DNA from 2 places in the Kribbella sp. NPDC026611 genome. Region 2 is predicted to be linked to the other one. Evidence: riboswitches for the same ligand, from Rfam matches in the RefSeq annotation. Region 2 holds a riboswitch; the other holds the start of a gene.
The links. Region 2 has a riboswitch for ZMP and ZTP ahead of AB0E69_RS06490 (bifunctional 5,10-methylenetetrahydrofolate dehydrogenase/5,10-methenyltetrahydrofolate cyclohydrolase). Riboswitches for the same ligand answer to the same signal wherever they lie in the genome.
Positions count from the first base shown of each region.

Region 1 (5,787 bases), on a different contig from region 2:
CGTTCCACGCGCGGTACGGATCCGTCGGGAGCTCACCCCGCACCCACGCCTCATCCATCAGCGCATGCGACTCCGCATTCAACGGCCGATGCCCGACATACCGGTACTGCGGCGCCGCACCCTGCCGGCGCCGCTCGTACTCCGCGATGATCTGCGGCCACTCGTCCGCCGACACAGCCCGCGCCAACCGCGACGCGAACGACGTCCGCGCCCGCAGCTCGGCCCGCGACGTCACCGGATGATCCGTCCGGCCGGTCATGGTCTCGAGTTTGTCCATCACGAACGTGCTGCCCTGGGGCCCGACCCGATGCCACCGCGTGACCGCCAGCGACGGCCGATCCCGCCCGCCGGTCACGGCATTGAGCCCACGCAGTACGGCGATCCCCGCGCGGTAGAGCGGAACGCGCCGACGCATCACCCGCGTCTCCCAGGCGATCCGCTCGGCGCTGTCGAGCCACGCCGTACCCATGAGAGTCACCGCGGGTGCTCAGCGCGCCAGTTCTTGATCATCTGGGACATGTCGCCGTGGATGAAGGCGAAGAAGTCGGCCGCCTCGGTCAGCCGCCGGCCGACCGGGGAGTCCTCGCCGAACAGCGCCACGCCGGACCGGCTGGTTGCCTCCCACTCGCTCAACGCGAGGTTGCGGCGCTCGAGGATGGCGGCGAACACGTCGTCCCGGATCCGGTAGTGGTCCTTGCGCGATCCCGGCAGCCGCTCGCGGGTGATGAACGCGACCTGCAGCAGCTGACGCACCGCGCCGGACACGGCAGGCTGGCTGATCTTGAGCAGGTCGGCGAGCTCGGCGGCCGTCATCACGCCGGTCGGGCTGACCAGCATTGCGCCCATCACCCGGGCGGACATCGTCGGCACGCCGCTGTTCGCCAGCACCCCGGCGAACCGTTCGACGAACTGGCTGATCTCTTCCCGGCTGGGTTCGGCGGCCATGGTTGAAGCTTACAATAATTCGATCTATCGCAACTATCACAAATCTCTGATAATTTGCTCGACATGACCTCGACCACCGGTACCGCAGGGCCGACGCTCACCGGCGCCCGCCGCTTCGGTGTGCTCATCGCCCTCTGTCTCGCCGTCCTCGTGCTCGGCCTGGACACGACTGTGCTCAACGTCGCGCTGCCGACGCTCGCCAAGGAGCTCGACGCCTCGACCAGCCAGCTGCAGTGGATGGCGAACAGCTACAACCTGGTCCTCGCCGCGCTGCTGCTCCCGGCCGGCCTGCTGGGCGACCGCTACGGGCGGCGCAAGATCATCGGGATCGCGCTCTCGTTGTTCGGCGTTGCGTCGCTCGCCTGCGCGTTCGCGGAGTCGGCCGGCGCCCTGATCGCGGCCCGCGCGTTTCTCGGCATCGGCGCCGCGATGATCGTCCCGGTCGCGCTCTCGCTGATCACGGTGCTGTTCCGGACCGCCGACGACCGGAAGCAGGCGATCGGGTTCTTCGTCGTTGCCAACAGCATCGGGATGCCGCTCGGCCCGATCGTCGGCGGGCTGCTGCTCGACCACGCCGGCTGGCAGTGGATCTTCGTGATCAACGTCCCGATCGCGTTGCTCGCCGCGGTCGCGGTGACGCTGCTGGTTCCGGAGAGCCGCAGTACCGACCGCCCGGCCATCGACTGGCTCGGGATCCTGCTCTCCAGCGCGGGTCTCGCGGCCCTGGTGTACGGCGTCACGAAGGCCGGCGAAACGTCCTGGACCGACGGGCTGACGATCGCGTTCCTCGCGCTCGCCGTGATCCTGATCGCGGCCTTCCTGCTCTGGCAACGCCACACGTCCCATCCCCTGATCGAGCTCCGGCTGTTCTCGGAGCGCGTGTTCAGTGGGGGAGCGGTGCTGCTGACGGTCTCGGTGTTCGCGATCTTCGGGTTGCTGTTCACGATGCCGCAGTACTTCCAGGGCATCAACGGATCGGACGCGCTGCACACGGGTTTGAAGCTGCTGCCGTTCATCGGCGGTATGACGCTCGGAGCGAAGCTGGCCGAGCTGGCCGAGTCGAAGCTCGGGACCCGGCTGGTCGTCCTGATCGGGTTCGTGGTGATGGCGGCCGGCTTCGGGCTCGGCGCCTTCACCGAGCTCGGGACCGGGTACGGGTACACCGCGACGTGGTTCGTCGTGGTCGGGTTCGGCCTCGGATGTTCGATCCCGCAGGCAATGAACGCCGCGCTCGGCGTCCTCGATCCGGAGCGGGCGGGCACCGGGTCGGGTCTGCTCCAGGCGTTCCGCCAGGTCGGCGGCACGGTCGGGGTCGCCGTCCTCGGGACTGTCCTGAACTCGGTCTACCGGCACGGCGTCGACACCACCGCCCTTCCGCCGCAGGCGGCCGATGCGGTCGAGAAGAGCCTCGGCGGCGGGCTCGCGGTCGCCGCGAAGACGGGCTCGGTGGACCTGCTGAACGACGTACGGAACGCGTTCCTGCACAGCCTCAACACCACGATGTGGGTCTCCGCAGCCATTGCGCTGGCCGGCGCGGTCCTTGCCGCCGTACTGATGCCAAAGAAGACTGCCCGCCCTCGGCAAGCCGACGACGGGCAGTCTGTGACTATTAGTTGAGCTCGAGGCCCGGGTAGAGCGGGTGCTTGTCGAGCATCTCGGCCGAGGCCGCCTTGGTCTTGTCGGCGACGCCGTCGGCCAGCACGTACTTCGCCTTCGACGGTGCGCCCGCGGACGTGGTGGTCGGCGTGGTCGCGGACAGCACGTCCACGATCAGCTCGGCGGTCCGGTCGAACTCGTCGGCGCCGAACCCGCGCGTGGTGAGGGCCGGCGTACCGATCCGGACCCCGGAGGTGTACCACGCGCCGTTCGGGTCGCGCGGTACGGCGTTTCGGTTGGTGACGATGCCCGCGTCCAGCAGCGCCGACTCGGCCTGCCGGCCGGTGATGCCGTACGACGAGACGTCCAGCAGGACCAGGTGGTTCTCGGTGCCGTCCGTCACGAGCTTCACGCCGCGCTTCATCAGACCCTCGGCCAGCGTGACCGCGTTGTCCGCGACGTTCTGCGCGTACTCCTGGAACGACGGCTGCCGCGCCTCGGCCAGCGCGACGGCCTTGGCCGCCATCGTCTGGCTGAGCGGGCCGCCCAGGACCATCGGGCAGCCGCGGTCGACGGAGTCGGCGTACTCGGGCTGGCAGAGCACCATGCCGCCGCGCGGGCCGCGGAGCGACTTGTGCGTGGTGGTCGTGGTGACGTGCGCGTGCGGGACCGGGTCGAAGTCGCCGGTGAAGACCTTGCCCGCGACCAGGCCGGCGAAGTGCGCCATGTCGACCATCAGCGTCGCGCCGACCTCGTCGGCGATCTCGCGCATCTTCGCGAAGTTCACCTTCCGCGGGTACGCCGAGTAGCCGGCGATCAGGATCAGCGGCTTGAACTCGCGCGCCTTGCGGGCCACCTCGTCGTAGTCGAGCAGCCCGGTCCCGGGGTCGGTGCCGTAGGAGTGCTGGTTGAACATCTTGCCGGAGATGTTCGGCCGGAAACCGTGGGTCAGGTGACCGCCGGCGTCCAGCGACATGCCGAGCATCTTCTGGTCGCCGAGCGCCTTGCGGAGCTTGGTCCAGTCGTCGTCGGTCAGGTCGTTGACGTGCTTGGCGCCCGCCTCGGCCAGCGCCGGGGACTCGATCCGCTGGGCCAGGATCGCCCAGAAGGCGACCAGGTTCGCGTCGATGCCGGAGTGCGGCTGGACGTACGCGTGCGGTGCGTCGAACAGGGCCCGGGCGTGGTCGGCCGCGGTCTGCTCGACGGTGTCGACGTTCTGGCAGCCGGCGTAGAAGCGGTGCCCGATGGTGCCTTCGGCGTACTTGTCCGAGAGCCAGTTGCCCATCGTCAGCAGCGTGGCGGGGGAGGCGTAGTTCTCGCTCGCGATCAGCTTGAGCGAGGACCGCTGGTCGGCCAGCTCGGCCTTGATCGCGCCGGCGATGGTCGGTTCGACCGCGGCGATCACCTGCAGCGCGTTGTTGTACGCGGCCGACGCGGCGGTGGCGTCGAAGGATGCGGCGTTGTCGGTGGATTGAGGCATCGTTGTCTCTCCTGCGGTTGCAGTGGGTCGAAGGCACCCAGGCGCACGGTGCCGACGGGTTTCGCTCCCCGGTGGTTATCCACCTCAGCGCGCCAGTCGCGACAGGCTCACCCTATCGCGCGCTCGACGATTTCCTGGAAGGGCGTCGTCCTTGGCAAGGTCCCGAACACGCCACCCCAGTCCTTCGCCAGGCGGGACGCCACGAACGCGTCCGCGACCGCGGGCGTGGAGTGCCTGATCAGCAGCGAACCTTGCAGGCACAGGGCCATCTGCGCGGCCAGCCGTCGCGCACCGGCTTCGGCGTTCTCGATGTCAGCAAGCGCTTGCAGCACGTCCTCGACCGCGGCGTCCAACCGCGCGTCCGCCCCCTGTACGGCGCCAACCTCGAGCAACCACGCCTCGAGCGACTCGGGCCTGCGCAGGGCCCGCAGTACGTCGAGCGCGTTCACGTTCCCGGATCCTTCCCAGATCGAGTTCAACGGCGACTCCCGGTAGAGCAGCGGCAGCCCGGACTCCTCGACGTACCCGTTCCCCCCGAGACACTCCAGCGCCTCAGCCACCATGAACGGCGTCCGCTTACACACCCAGAACTTAGCCAACGGAAGCGCAATCCGCCGAAAGGCTGTGTCACCGCTGTCGACGGCTGCTGCCAGCCGCATCCCCAGGGCCGTCGCGGCCTCCGACTCCAGTGAAAGGTCCGCCAGCACGTTCTGCATCGCCGGCTTGTCTGCCAGCAGCCCCCCGAACGCGCTCCGGTGCTTCGTGTGCCAGATTGCCTCGACGAGGGCTCTTCTTTGGAGCGCCGCCGAGCCGAGCACGCAGTCGAGCCGGGTGGCGGCGACCATTTCGATGATTGTGCGGACGCCGGCGCCCTCGTCGCCGAGGCGGTAGCCGATGGTGCCGTGGAACTCGACCTCGGACGACGCGTTGGACCGGTTGCCCAGCTTGTCCTTCAGTCGCTGCAGCGCGAACGGGTTCCGGTTGCCGTCGGCAAGCACCCGCGGTACGACGAAGCAGCTCAGCCCGTCCGGCGCCTGCGCGAGGACCAGGAACACGTCCACCTGCGGCGCCGAGCAGAACCACTTGTGCCCGTTCAGCTGGTACACGTCCCCGACCGGCGTCGCCGTCGTCTGATTCGCCCGGACGTCGGACCCGCCCTGCTTCTCCGTCATCCCCATGCCGGCGAGCACCCCCGACTTGGCCGCGGCCGGCAACCGCCGTACGTCGTACTCCGTCGACGCGAGCTGCGGGATCCACTCCTTCGCCAGCGCCTCGTCCGCCCGCAGCGCCGGCACCGCGGCGTACGTCATCGAGATCGGGCAGCCGTGCCCCGGCTCGACCTGGGACCACAGGTAGAACCCGGCCGCCCGGGTCAGGTGCGGCGCGGGCGCCTCGCTGGTCCACGGCGCGGCCTGCAGCCCGAAGCCGACGGCCTGCGCCATCAGCCAGTGCCACGACGGGTGGAACTCGACCTCGTCGATCCGGTTCCCGTAGCGGTCGTGCGTCCGCAGTACCGGCGGGTTCTGGTTGGCCGGCAGCGCGTGCGCGCGGGCCTCCTCGGAGCCGGCGAGCTCGCCGATCAGCTGCAGGCCGGGGTGGCCGGCGAGGTCGGCGTACGGCCGCACAGCGTCACCGAGGGCCACGTCGCGGGTGAAGAAGTTCACGCCCCGGAGTGGGGGAGGCTGGTTCGTTACCGCGAATGGGTCCGCCATGTCAGTACGGTAAGCGGTATGGCACGTTCAGGGGCAGGACCCACGGGTGGGAGC
Region 1 is NZ_JBEZYC010000004.1:513,388-519,174, forward strand. It holds gene AB0E69_RS19575 (hypothetical protein) at 1-469, opposite strand, end outside; gene AB0E69_RS19580 (MarR family transcriptional regulator) at 475-945, opposite strand; gene AB0E69_RS19585 (DHA2 family efflux MFS transporter permease subunit) at 1,009-2,562, shown strand; gene AB0E69_RS19590 (glycine hydroxymethyltransferase) at 2,555-4,021, opposite strand; ZMP/ZTP riboswitch at 4,050-4,131, opposite strand; gene AB0E69_RS19595 (acyl-CoA dehydrogenase family protein) at 4,129-5,733, opposite strand.
Region 1: linked by a shared signal. The riboswitch ahead of AB0E69_RS19590 (glycine hydroxymethyltransferase) and the one ahead of AB0E69_RS06490 (bifunctional 5,10-methylenetetrahydrofolate dehydrogenase/5,10-methenyltetrahydrofolate cyclohydrolase) in region 2 are both predicted to bind ZMP and ZTP.

Region 2 (5,787 bases):
CCGAGCAGCTGATGCGGGACCGGGCGGACTTCGCCCGGAAAGGCATCGCCAAGGGCCGCAGCGCGATCGCGCTGCAGTATGCCGACGGCATCCTGTTCGTCGCGGAGAACCGCTCGCCCGCGTTGCACAAGGTGGCCGAGATCTACGACCGGATGGCGTTTGCCGCCGTCGGCCGCTACAACGAGTTCGAGAACCTGCGGATCGCCGGCGTCCGGCTGGCGGACATGCGCGGGTACTCGTACGACCGGCGCGACGTCACCGGCCGCGCGCTGGCCAACGCGTACGCGCAGACCCTCGGCGCGATCTTCTCCTCGGGAGGTGAGAAGCCGCTCGAGGTGGAGATCCTGGTCGCCGAGGTCGGCGGCTCGACGGCCGAGGACCAGATCTACCGGCTCACCTACGACGGCTCGATCGCGGACGTCCGCGGGTACGCCGTGATGGGCGGCCCGGCCGATCAGGTCGCGGACTACATCGGCGAGCACTTCCAGGACGGCATCTCCCTGGCCGGGGCCCTCCGGCTCGCGGTGGACGCCCTCGGGCACGACGGCACGGACGTCCGGCAGCTGACGCCCGACCAGCTCGAGGTCGCGGTGCTCGACCGGACCCGGAGCCAGGTGCGCAAGTTCAAGCGGATCTCCGAGGAGACCCTCGCCCGCATCCTCTCCGAGTCCCGCCCCGACACCAGCCCGACCGTGGAGCACGACACCGCTGATTCGGCAAGCGCGACGTCCGAGGACGCGACTTCGTCCGACGACGCTGCCGTCGCGCCACCGGCGGACGACGCGCCCATCGCCCCACCGGAGAACCCCGAGGACGACCGCCCGCTGTGACGGAACAACCAGAGGACTCAGCCGTCACGGAATACGTGGCGGCTGAGTCATCTCGTCCCGCGGATCCTGAGCCTTGGGAGTTGCTGGGGGAGGAGCCGGGGTTTCGGCGGTTTCTGACCGTCAGGCTGCGCCGCTACCGGATGCCGGACGGGCGTGAGGTCGAGTGGGACGTCATGGGGCCGGAGTCCGAGGACGGGATCTCGGCCGGGATCACCGTCCTGCCGCTGACGCCGGACGGGCGGATCGTGACCATCCGGATGTTCCGCGCCGGCCCGGACCGGGTGGTGACCAACCTGCCCGGCGGCCTCGTCGAGCCCGGTGAGGACGTGGCGATCGCCGGCGCCCGCGAGCTCGAGGAAGAGACCGGCTACACCTGCGAGACCCTCGACGTGGTCGGCTGGCAGTGGTCAGGTGCCTCGTCGACCTTCCGCAAGTACGTCGCGATCGCCCGCGGCTGCCGGCCCGAGGGTAAGCAACAGCTCGACGAGGCCGAGGACTGCGTACCGGTCGAGCTCACCGTCGACGCCCTCCGGACCGAGTTGCGTACGCCGGGCGCCATGACCGGCATCGACGCCGCCTACCTCGCCCTCGACCACGCCGGCCTGTTGTAGCCCGGTATCCTCGACCAAGGACCGCGACTGGCGTTGAGGTGGACTACCACCGGGAAACGGTCTGCCGAACCGGCTTCGCCGCGCGCCTGGGCACTTGGCTCACTTGAGGAGTGCGCGATGACTGCTGAACTGATGGTCGGGACCGAGCTGGCGGCCGCGATGGTGACGCGGGCCGCCGAGCGGGCTGCGGAGTTGGTCGAGAAGACCGGCGTCCAGCCGTGTCTCGCGACGGTGCTGGTCGGGGACGACCCGGCGTCCGCGACGTACGTGCGGATGAAGCAGAACCGCTCGAAGAAGGCGGGTATCGCGTCCCGCAGCGTCGTACTGCCGGCCGAGACGACCACCGAGGAGCTCGTCGCCGAGATTCACAAGCTCTCGAGCGACCCGGCCGTGCACGGAATCCTGCTCCAGCACCCGGTGCCGGCTCAGATCGACGAGCGGGCGGCGTTCGAGGCGATCGACCCGGCCAAGGACGTCGACGGCGTGACGATGCGATCCTTCGCTGCGATGGCCTTCGGCGACCCCGGCTTCCGGTCGGCAACCCCCGGCGGGATCATGCGCCTGCTGGAGGCGTACGACGTACCACTCCAAGGTGCGCACGCCGTGGTCATCGGCCGCAGCCCGATCCTCGGCAAGCCGGCCGGGATGTTGCTGCTGGCATCGAACGCGACCGTCACCTACACGCATTCACGGACGGTCGACCTGCCCGCGATCGTCCGGACCGCCGACGTCGTGATCGCCGCGGTCGGCAAGGCCAACTTCGTCCGCGGCGACTGGCTGAAGCCGGGCACGGTCGTGATCGATGCCGGGTACAACGAAGGCAACGTCGGCGACGTGCACTTCGAGGAAGCGGCCCAGGTGGCGCGGCTGATCACGCCGGTCCCGGGCGGCGTCGGGCCGATGACGATCGCCCTGCTGCTGGAGCAGACCGTCGATGCCGCCGTGGCACAATCCGAGACGGATGTCCACGCTGTGGCGACTCTGGCCTAAGGTTTGGGAAGACGATCCAGCCGCGATCCAGCGAGGATCCAGCGACGGGCAGGGAGGCGAAGACGTGGCGGTACGGGCGATCCGGGGTGCCACCCAGCTCGACGTGGACGAGCGGGAACACCTGCTCGACCGGACGGCGGAGCTGGTGCGGGCGGTCCTGGAGGCGAACGAGCTGGAGAACGAGGACCTGATCAGCATCCTGTTCACCGTCACCTCGGACCTGCGGTCGGAGTTCCCCGCCGTCGCCGGCCGGCAGATCGGACTGACCGACGTACCGCTGATGTGCATGCAGGAGATCCCGGTCCCGCACGCACTGCCGCGGGTGGTGCGGCTGATGGTGCACACTGAGTCGTCGCGGTCGCGGGACAAGATCCAGCACGTCTACCTGCACGGCGCGACCGCGCTGCGGCCGGATCTCACGGGTGCCCAGTGAGTGTCGATGCCTGAGCTGCGCGGCCCGGTTCGGATCGTCGGCACCGGCCTGATCGGTACGTCGATCGGCCTGGCCCTCGCCCGGCTCGGCGTGGTCGTCGAGCTGGTCGACGCCAACCCGGACAGTGCGCTGATGGCCGAGCGGATCGGCGCCGGCTCGCGGCTGGTCCAGATCGAGCCGCAGCTGGTCGTGGTCGCCGTACCGCCGGACCATGTCGGCGCGGTGATCGCGGAGCAGCTCGAGCAGACCGACGCGATCGTGACGGACGCGGCGAGCGTGAAGTCCAAGCCGCTCGCCGACGCCCGCGGGCTGACCGGTGATCTGACAGTGGATTTGACGCGGTATGTCGGAAGTCACCCGATGGCCGGCTCGGAGCGGAACGGCCCGCTCGCCGGACGCGCGGACCTGTTCGACGGCGCGACCTGGGCGATCACGCCGCACGAGACCAGCTCGCCCGACGCCGTCGAGCTGGTACGACGACTCGCCGAGGCCTGCGGCGCGCGGACGGTCGAGATGTCCGTGGAGGACCACGACCTGGGCGTCGCCCGGGTGTCGCACCTCCCGCACTTGATGTCGGCGCTCGCGGCCGGCACCCTCGCGGACGCGCCGTCGTCGCACCTCGAGCTGTCCGGCCAGGGGGTCCGGGACGTGACCCGGATCGCGGCCGGCGACCCGGCGCTGTGGACGCAGATCGTCGCCGCGAACTCGACGGCGCTGACCGGTCTGCTCGAGCAGATCCGCGGCGAGCTCGACCGGCTGCTGGTTGCCTTGGGCAAGGAAGAGGCGGGCGACGAACTGACCGCGATCCTCGGCCAGGGCGTGTCCGGCGCGGTCCGCGTCCCGGGCAAGCACGGCGCCCCGCACATCGACCTGGTCCCGGTCCTGGTCACGATCCCCGACCGCCCCGGTCAGCTCGCCCGCCTGTTCGCGGACGCCGCCGAGTCCGGCGCCAACGTCGAGGACCTCCGGATCGACCACAGCCCCGGCCGCCCGGTCGGTGAGGTCGAGCTGGCCGTCAAACCGGGCTCGGTGGACCAGTTGGTCGAGGTGCTCACCGACCGCGGCTGGGTCGTCCACCGCTGAGGTCCAGCTGCGAAATTGTCACCGGGCGCAGGTAATCTTCGGGCATGATCATCGCTGTGGACGGCCCGAGCGGGTCCGGTAAGTCGAGCACGGCGCGCGGCGTCGCGAGCCGGCTGGGACTGCGGTTCCTCGACACGGGCGCGACGTACCGCGCGGTGACCTGGTCGGCGATCGAGCACGGGCTGGACCTGGACGACAAGGCAGCGGTGGCGCAGCGCGCCCGGGAGCTGCGGCTCGAGCTCAGCACCGACCCGGTGAACCAGTTCGTGATCGCCGACGGGACCGACGTGACGACGGCGATCCGGGAGCCGCGGATCAGCGAGGTGGTGTCCAAGATCGCCACCAACCTGGACGTCCGCAAGGAGCTGATCCGGCGGCAGCGGGCGGTCATCGACGACGCCCAGTCGAGCGGCGGGATCGTGGTCGAGGGGCGCGACATCGCCACCGTGGTCGCGACCGACGCCGAGCTGAAGGTGCTGCTGACTGCGGACCAGGAGGCCCGGATGGCCCGCCGCGGTGCCGAGCTGGCGGCCGGTTCGGTGACGGCGGAGGAGCTCCGTGACCAGATCGTCCGGCGGGACGCCGACGACTCGACCGTGTCGGAGTTCCAGGTGGCCTCCGACGGTGCGGTCACCATCGACTCGACGTACCTGTCGCTCGAGGAGGTTGTGGATGTGATCAGCAGGCTGGCGAAGGAGACCGCGACGGTGCCGCATGACCGCTGAGCTGACCGGGCGCAAGGATCAGCACCAGGAGCCGCCCCGCACCGATGACCTGTCGCCGCTGCCGTACCGCTTGGCGCTGCCGATGCGGAAGGTGGCCCGGCCGTACTTCTTCCGCAAGTACGACCTGACCGTGCACCACGAGGAGCGGTTCCCGCCGACCGGGCCGCTGCTGATGACGCCGAACCACCTGAGCCTGCTCGACGCGCCACTGCTCGGCGCGGTCGCGCCGCGGATGCTGCACCAGCTCGGCAAGATCGAGGTGTTCGGCGGTCCGCAGGGAGCGTTCCTGCGCCGGATCGGGCAGATCCCGGTCGACCGGGGGACGTACGACGTGCTCGCGGTCCGCAAGTGCATCCGGGCGCTGCGTGACGGCCGGGTGCTGAACATCTACCCCGAGGGTCATCGCGGCGCGGGTGATTTCCGGCGGATCCGGGTCGGGGTGGCGTACCTGGCGATGGTCACCGGCGCTCCGATCCTGCCGGTGGCGCTGATGGGGACCCGGCCGCCGGGCGGTGGTCTGAGCAGCTATCCGGCCCCCGGGAGCCGGATCGACGTCGTGTATGGCGAGCCCTTCTCCGTGGACCGCGTACCCTTTCCCAGGAGACATTCCGACGTACAGGCGGTCGCCGACCACATCGGCGACGTGCTGCGCGCCCACGTGAAGGCGGCCGTCGAAGCCACCGGCCACCCACTTCCGGGCCGGCCAGACCAGAAGGACCCTGATGACTGAACTGCCCACCGATGTACCGACGCACGAGCGTGAGGACACCGGCCCGCTGCCTGTGCTCGCGATCGTCGGCCGTCCGAACGTGGGCAAGTCCACGCTGGTCAACCGCATCATCGGCCGCCGCGAGGCGGTCGTCGAGGACACCCCGGGTGTGACCCGGGACCGGGTGTCGTACGACGCCAACTGGGCCGGCCGCGAGTTCACCGTGGTCGACACCGGCGGCTGGGACCCGGACGCGGTCGGCATGGCCGCCCTGGTCGCCGCGCAGGCAGAGGTCGCGATCAACGCGGCCGACGCCGTGCTTTTCGTCGTCGACGCGAAGGTCGGCATCACCGACGCCGACGAGGCGGTCGTCCGGGTGCTGCGGAAGTCCGGCAAGCCGGTCGTG
Region 2 is NZ_JBEZYC010000002.1:67,003-72,789, reverse strand. It holds gene prcA (proteasome subunit alpha) at 1-830, shown strand, start outside; gene AB0E69_RS06495 (NUDIX hydrolase) at 911-1,441, shown strand; ZMP/ZTP riboswitch at 1,455-1,540, shown strand; gene AB0E69_RS06490 (bifunctional 5,10-methylenetetrahydrofolate dehydrogenase/5,10-methenyltetrahydrofolate cyclohydrolase) at 1,559-2,431, shown strand; gene aroH (chorismate mutase) at 2,496-2,864, shown strand; gene AB0E69_RS06480 (prephenate dehydrogenase) at 2,871-3,947, shown strand; gene cmk ((d)CMP kinase) at 3,992-4,672, shown strand; gene AB0E69_RS06470 (lysophospholipid acyltransferase family protein) at 4,662-5,402, shown strand; gene der (ribosome biogenesis GTPase Der) at 5,395-5,787, shown strand, end outside.